3 regions of the Dactylosporangium sp. CA-092794 genome follow, and region 3 is predicted to be linked to each of the others. Evidence: riboswitches for the same ligand, from Rfam matches in the RefSeq annotation. Region 3 holds a riboswitch; each other region holds the start of a gene.

Region 1 (2,259 bases), 140 kb from region 3:
GGGCTCCCACCGAGAAAATCGGCTCAAGCCTCGCGGCGACACGTCCTCCCGCACCGAGCATCCTGGCGCTCGGGTCTTAAGGCGTCAAGTCCTCAAACGGACGCTCGGCGCGCCACCAATTACGCACCGTATAGATCACATCCGCCGATCGGACGACCCGCCCCTCATCCGAGCGAGAAAGCGCTCTCAGATTGTGAACCCACCGTAACGGTGGGAGCCGAAAAAATCATCCGAGCAGGCCGGCCTCCCGGGCCGACTTCAGCGACGGCTTCACCCGATGGGTGGGGCCCACCAGCTCCGCCACCGCATCGAGGGTCTTGAGCCCGTCGCCGGTGTTGAACACCACCGTCTCCGCGCTCGGGTCGAGCCGGCCGGACTCGACGAGCTTCTTGAGCACCGCCGCGGTCACCCCGCCGGCCGTCTCGGCGAACACGCCGGTGGTGCGGGCCAGCAGCTGGATGCCGGCGCGGATCTCGTCGTCGTCGGCGTACTCCATCCAGCCACCGGAGCGGCGCACCGACTCGAGCGCGTAGAGCCCGGCCGCCGGGTCGCCGATGTTGAGCGACTTGGCGATGCCGGTCGGCTTGACCGGGATGATCTCGTCGGCGCCGTCGTGCAGGGCCTTGGCGATCGGGTTGCAGCCGGCCGACTGCGCGCCGAAGACCTTCCAGGGCGTGTTGGGCACCAGGCCGATCTCGACCAGCTCGGCGAACGCCTTGTCGATCTTCGTCAGCAGCTCGCCGCTGGCCATCGGGATGACCACCTGCGCCGGGAGCCGCCAGCCGAGCTGCTCGGCCACCTCGTAGCCGAGCGTCTTGGAGCCCTCGGCGTAGAACGGCCGGACGTTGACGTTGACGAACGCGGTGTGCTCGAACTCGTCGGTCTCGGTGAGCTCCGAGCAGAGCCGGTTGACCTCGTCGTAGGAGCCCTCGATGGCGACGACCTCGCCGCCGTACACCGCGGTCATGACGATCTTGCCGGGCTCCAGGTCGGCCGGGATGAACACGGTCGAGGGGACGCCCGCCCGGGCCGCGTGCGCGGCGACGGAGTTGGCGAGGTTGCCGGTGGAGGCGCAGGAATACCGCGTGAAGCCCAGCGCCTTGGCCGCGGTCAGCGCGACCGACACGACCCGGTCCTTGAACGAGTGGGTCGGGTTGGCCGAGTCGTCCTTCACCCACAGCGGTGCGGTGAAGCCCAGCTCCGCGGCCAGCCCGTCGGCCTTGACCAGCGGCGTGAGGCCGGGGTCGAGCGTGACCCGGGACTCCGGGTCGACGCCGACCGGCAGCAGCGGCGCATACCGCCAGATGTTCTTGGGGCCGGCCTCGATCTGCTCCCGGGTCACCTTGGCCAGCGCCGCCGGGTCGTAGCCCACCTCGAGGGGGCCGAAACACTCGTAACAGGCGTGCTGCGCGGCGAGCGGGAACGTCGCTCCACAGCCGCGGCAGACCAGGTTGCGGGCCGGGGAGTCGGTGAAGACGCTGAGCGTCGAGGTCATGACGGGAGGCCTTTCCTCTCATCTTTCCCAAGCGCACGGGCGCGCGCCGGGACGGATTTGGCACCTACCGCGGAGAGCCTCAACATCGAGCCACCGCAGGGGTTGCCGGGGCTTCATCGGGCCGTATCCCTCTGCCCCTCTGGATGAGGTATTCAGTTATAAGCCGAGTGTAAGGGGCGCCACCGGCCTCTGGGTATGAGTCATCTCACGAGGTGGACAGGGCTAGCGTTTCATTCATGCACCCGATCGCGGCCGAGTGGTTCTCCCGGCACACCTCGAGCTGGCGCGACTGGCCGGCGGAGGAAGTCCTGGCCGCGAAGGGTGAGACCCGAGTGAGCGTGGTCCTGCCCGCGCTGGACGAGGAGCCGACGGTCGGCGAGATCGTAACCGGCGTGCGCATGCTCGGCCCGATCGTCGACGAGCTGGTGGTGGTCGACTCGGGCTCGGTGGACCGCACCGCCGAGGTGGCCGCGGCGGCCGGCGCGACCGTCCACCACCGCGACAACATCCTGCCGGCGACCGGCTCCCGGCCGGGCAAGGGCGAGGTGCTGTGGAAGGCGCTCGCCGTCACCAAGGGCGACATTTTGGTGTACGTCGACGCCGACCTCACCGACTTCCGCCCCCACTTCGTGACGGGCCTGCTGGGCCCGCTGCTGGCCGACCCGGCGACGCTGATGGTGAAGGCCTTCTACGACCGCCCGCTGCTGGACGTCTCCGCGGCCGGCGGCGGCCGGGTCACGGAGCTGGCCGCCCGGCCCCTGCTC
Region 2 (2,259 bases), 5.6 Mb from region 3:
CTCGCCGTCGCTGAACGTCACGTCACCGCGCAGGGTGAACGAGTACGTCAACTGGTCGGCGGAGACCGACCAGTCGGTGGCCAGCCACGGATGGATCGTGCCGTCGGCGCTCAGCGACACCAGCGAGTCCAGGATCGGCCGGGCGAACAGCCCGTCCACGTCGGCTGGGCTCTGGTGCGGGTCGAGGCAGGAACCGTCGCCGTTGACCGCGAAAGTGAGGGTACCGCCGCTGACGGGCGTCCCGGCATCGGACGATCCGCCGGCGGCCGTTGCGGTGCAGGCCGACAGCGTCGCCAGCATCGGGACGGCCAGGGCCAGGGCTGCGGCGGTACCGCGGCGTGATGAAGTGCGGGGGGTGGGCATGAGGGGTGTCACTCCTTGCGAGTGTCCAGGGACGTCAGGGGGTGGTCGCCGGGCCGGCCGGTTCAAAGGTTCGGATGGTGCAGAGCACACCGAGTGCCTCGACCAAGCTGGATCGTTCGAGCTCGAGAAGGTCGCGGCGCAGGCGCAGCTCGACCAGTTCGGCCTTCACCTCGTCGGTCATGCCGACCGGAAAGGTCGCCCGATCCAGCTCCGGATGCGCCTCGAAGAACGACGTCAGGTATTCCTCGCATCGCTCCCGGATCACCGGCGTCCGCTCGACGATGACGCCCAGCTCCTTTTCCTCCCCGGTGCTGAACACGTAGGTGGGTATGTGGCTGCGTCCCTCGAACGGGTAGGCGTCCGCGACGTCGCGGGTGGTGTCGTCGCGGACAAGCACATGCAGCCGGATTTTGCCGGTCTCGTCCGCGATCCGGGCCAGGATCGGCAGGTTGGCCGCGACGTCGGGGCACCAGTCCTCGACGATCGCCAGCACGTCGATCGGCTCGTCGATTCGGTCCAGCACGACGCGGTCGCGGTCGTCGAGCTCGGTCGCCGCGTAGTTCTCCCGGAACGTGGCGGTGAACGTGCTGGACCTGGCGACAAATTGATCGAAGGTGATGGCTTGCGTGAAGGCTCGGGCGCGCCGGCCTGGTGAAATGGACATTTTGCGGTCCCTTCGGGTCCGTTAGTGTGCGGTGCGATCGCCCGGATGCGTCGAGTGCGGAGAAGCCGGAGCGGCTACTCCCGCAGCGGGTCGGCGAATGCGGCATGCAGCCGATGCAGGCCACGGTCCGCCGGACGCCGGAGGATCGGCGGACGGACCGTGACGGATGCGCTGTGGTTGGTCTTTGTACTCCCTCGGCCGAGGCCCAAGGTCAGGGCCGCGCGCTTACCGCCGGTCGTTGTGTGGTCGTGTCATCGCCCGGGGCCCGGCCAACAAGCCGGGGCTGAACGCTGGCGCTCGCAACACGGCCTGTCCGAGTCGGCCGCAAGGACCGACAGCCGCAACGATAGGGGCCCGCCGGGCAAATGTCTATCAAGCCCATAGGATTAACAACAGTCGTGCGGATCACAGGTCCAGCGGCCCCGGCCGGCCCGGCACGGCGTTCCCGAAGCCGCAGACGCAAGGTTGGCCAACCTCAGCCCGCTGGCGTTAGTTCCACAATGGACGGCTAGGCGCAGCGCACCCGCGCCGCCCCGGCTCCGGCGCGCCCCGGGCGGGCCGTCCCGCCACTGGACAACCGGGGTGGCACCCCATATCGTGTGCACGATAACCGGTGGCTTCCCCCATTTAGCCGGAGAGAGGATGCACGGGCCAATGCGCGCAGTTCAGTTCGACCGGTTCGGTCCCCCAGAAGTGCTGCACGTCAGAGAGGTGCCCGCGCCGACGGCGGGCGAGGGTGAAGTGCTCGTCGACGTCCACGCGGTGGGTGTGGGTGGTGGGGAAACCATGTTCCGTTCCGGCGCGCTGCGGCGCGTCCTGCCCTACCGCTTCCCGCAGGGCGTGGGCAACGATTTCGCCGGGCGCGTCGCGTCCGGCGGTGCAGACGGCCTGCGTGCGGGCGACGCGGTGTACGGCCTCATGCCGTACCGCACGTTCGGTAGCCTCGCCGATCGCATCGCCGTCCCCGCCGGCAAACTCGCCGCCGCCCCGCGCGACGTCGACCTCATCCACGCCGCGGCCCTGCCGTCGTCGGGCACCACCGCGGTCACCGCCCTGGTGGACAAGGCGGCGCTGCGCGCCGGCGAACGGCTGCTCGTCCGCGGTGCCGCCGGTGGTGTCGGCAGCATCGTCGTACAACTCGGCAAAGCCCTCGGCGCCCACGTCACGGCGCTCGTCAGCGCCCGCAACCTCGCGTGGATCCGCGAACTGGGCGCCGACGCCGCCTTCGACTA
Region 3 (2,259 bases):
GGCGGGGCGAACCAGCCGGCGCGCGCGTACTCCCCCAGCACCCGCTCGGTGAGCCGGCCCTCGTTGGAGCGCAGCCAGAGGGCGAAGCCGACCATGCACAGGAAGATCGGCATCATCACCGCGAAGTAGCCGTACAGCAGCACCCACGCACTGGTCGAGGCGGTGACCGACATGAGGTTCCACGAGCCGTGCAGCACCATGGCGGTCAGCAGGCCGGCCACCGGGGCGACGAACCGCACCGCCCGGCCGGACGAGCGCGACGCGACGCCGAGCCCGATGCCGGTCATCGAGGTGAACAGCGGGTGGGCGAAGCCGGTCATCAGGATCCGCACGATGAAGATGGCGACCAGCGCCGCGGCGCCCCGCACCGGCCCGGACTGGTCGGCGGTGTCGCCATAGCCCTTGAATCCGAGGTACAGGATGTTCTCCACCATCGCGAACCCGGTCGCCGACAATCCACAGTAGACGATGCCGTCGATGATGCCGGAGTACGCCCGCGGCCGGCGCCAGAACAGCAGCACCGGGCCGAGCGCCTTCATGCTCTCCTCGATCAGCGGCGCGACCAGCACCGCCACGAGCGCGTCGGACAGGCCGGCTTTCTCCGCGAAGTAGCTGCCGGCCGTGTTCACCACGAGCGCCACCCCGGTCGCCACGCAGGCGCCCCAGCCGAAGACGAAGACGAGGTACTTCACCGGCTCCGGCTCGTACCGATCCAGCCAGAGGAAGCAGGAGACCAGCACCGGCACCGGGATGACGGCCGCGCCGACACCGACGGCCAGGGCGGTCCAGCCGCCGCTGAAGCCGAAGAACGTCAGCACGGCCACGCCGCAGAGGGCGATGAACCCCATGACGCCGATGAGCGTCCACAGCCGCCGCCGGTCCGAGCGCTTGGCGGGCGGGGCGGCGGCCAGGGCGAGCGCCGCGGTCGGGTACTGCTGCTGCCCCGTGTCCGGCTCCGCCGCCTCGGTCACGTTCGGCACTCCGACGCCCGGCAGCACGGGCGGCCACGCCGAGGGCGCTCCGGGCCCTGCGGCCGGCGCCGAGGGACCCCCGCCCGGAAACGCGGGAGCGGCCGGAGCCGCCCACGGGCTCCGCTCCGGCCCGGCCGAAGGCGCCGGGGAACCCGAAGCAGCAGCCGGAAAGCCGGAAGGCGCCGGAGAACCCGAAGGAGCCGGAAAGCCCGAAGGCGCGGGCGGACCGGACGGCGACGCCCAGGGGCTGGGCTCCGGCGGTGTGGCGGGCGTCCCACTCGGCGGGAGTTCGCTCATGCCGTCACTGTATCCGCGGTACCGTCAGCTCAGGTCATGAGTGCCAGCGCACAAGCCCCGGCTTGCTGGCCGGCAACCCTCGCGTTCGCGGCGGGGTGCCCCGGGTGATGACCCGGCCCGGCACGTGGTGTGCCCGGGCAAGCGCGAGCGAGAGGACTCTGTCCCGTGTCCGAGATCCTGTCCCCCGGTGAGATCAAGCTGCGCGACGGCCGGTCCGTCGACTTCGCCAACCTCGACATCGCCGCCACCGCGCCCTGCCTGCGGGTGGTCGCCGACGCCGTCGCCGACCTGCTGCCCTACTACGGCAGCGTCCACCGGGGCGCGGGTGCGCTGTCGGAGCGCTGCACCCGCGAGTACGAGCAGGCCAGGGAGACGGTCGCGGACCTCCTCGGCCGCGGCCCGGACGACACCGTGATCTTCACGCGCAACACCACCGACGCGTTCAACCTGCTCGCGCGGGCCTTGCCCGAGGACACCACGGTCATCACGTTCGACACCGAGCACCACGCCAACCTGTTGCCCTGGAGCAACACCGTCCGCCTCGCCGCGCCGAGGTCGCCCGAAGAGGCCATCGAGGCGCTGGAGATTTCGTTGTACCGCCGCCAAACCGGCAATGTCCTGGTCAGCGTCACGGCGGCGAGCAACGTGACCGGCGAGGTGTGGCCGGTGGCCCGGCTGACCGAGGTCGCGCACCGCTTCGGCGCCCGGATCGCGGTCGACGCGGCGCAGCTGGCCCCGCACGCCCCGGCGAGCCTGGCCGGGCTCGGCGCCGACTACGTGGCGTTCTCCGGGCACAAGCTCTACGCGCCGTTCGGGGCCGGGGTGCTGGCCGGGCGGGCCGACTGGCTCGACGCCGCCGAGCCGTATCTGGCCGGCGGCGGGGCGAGCGCACACGTGGCCGACGACGGCGCGGTCCGCTGGGCGACCGGCCCGGCGCGGCACGAGGGCGGCACCCCCAACCTGCTCGGCGCGGTCGCGATCGCCACCGCGC

The links. A riboswitch is a leader RNA that binds a small molecule or an ion and turns the genes downstream of it on or off. The one in region 3 is predicted to bind S-adenosylmethionine.
Region 1: it holds a riboswitch for S-adenosylmethionine, as region 3 does, so the genes downstream of both, thrC (threonine synthase) here and ACQPXD_RS02825 (aminotransferase class V-fold PLP-dependent enzyme) in region 3, are expected to answer to the same signal.
Region 2: it holds a riboswitch for S-adenosylmethionine, as region 3 does, so the genes downstream of both, ACQPXD_RS34615 (thioredoxin family protein) here and ACQPXD_RS02825 (aminotransferase class V-fold PLP-dependent enzyme) in region 3, are expected to answer to the same signal.

The regions. Positions count from the first base shown of each region.
Region 1 covers NZ_CP192044.1:535,503-537,761, reverse strand. The annotation lists gene thrC (threonine synthase) at 227-1,495, opposite strand; SAM riboswitch class I at 1,511-1,645, opposite strand; gene ACQPXD_RS02275 (glucosyl-3-phosphoglycerate synthase) at 1,804-2,259, shown strand, end outside.
Region 2 covers NZ_CP192044.1:8,098,294-8,100,552, forward strand. The annotation lists gene ACQPXD_RS34610 (ABC transporter substrate-binding protein) at 1-363, opposite strand, end outside; gene ACQPXD_RS34615 (thioredoxin family protein) at 398-1,027, opposite strand; SAM riboswitch class IV at 1,244-1,332, opposite strand; gene ACQPXD_RS34620 (NAD(P)-dependent alcohol dehydrogenase) at 1,739-2,259, shown strand, end outside.
Region 3 covers NZ_CP192044.1:672,247-674,505, reverse strand. The annotation lists gene ACQPXD_RS02830 (PrsW family intramembrane metalloprotease) at 1-971, opposite strand, end outside; SAM riboswitch class IV at 1,301-1,418, shown strand; gene ACQPXD_RS02825 (aminotransferase class V-fold PLP-dependent enzyme) at 1,443-2,259, shown strand, end outside.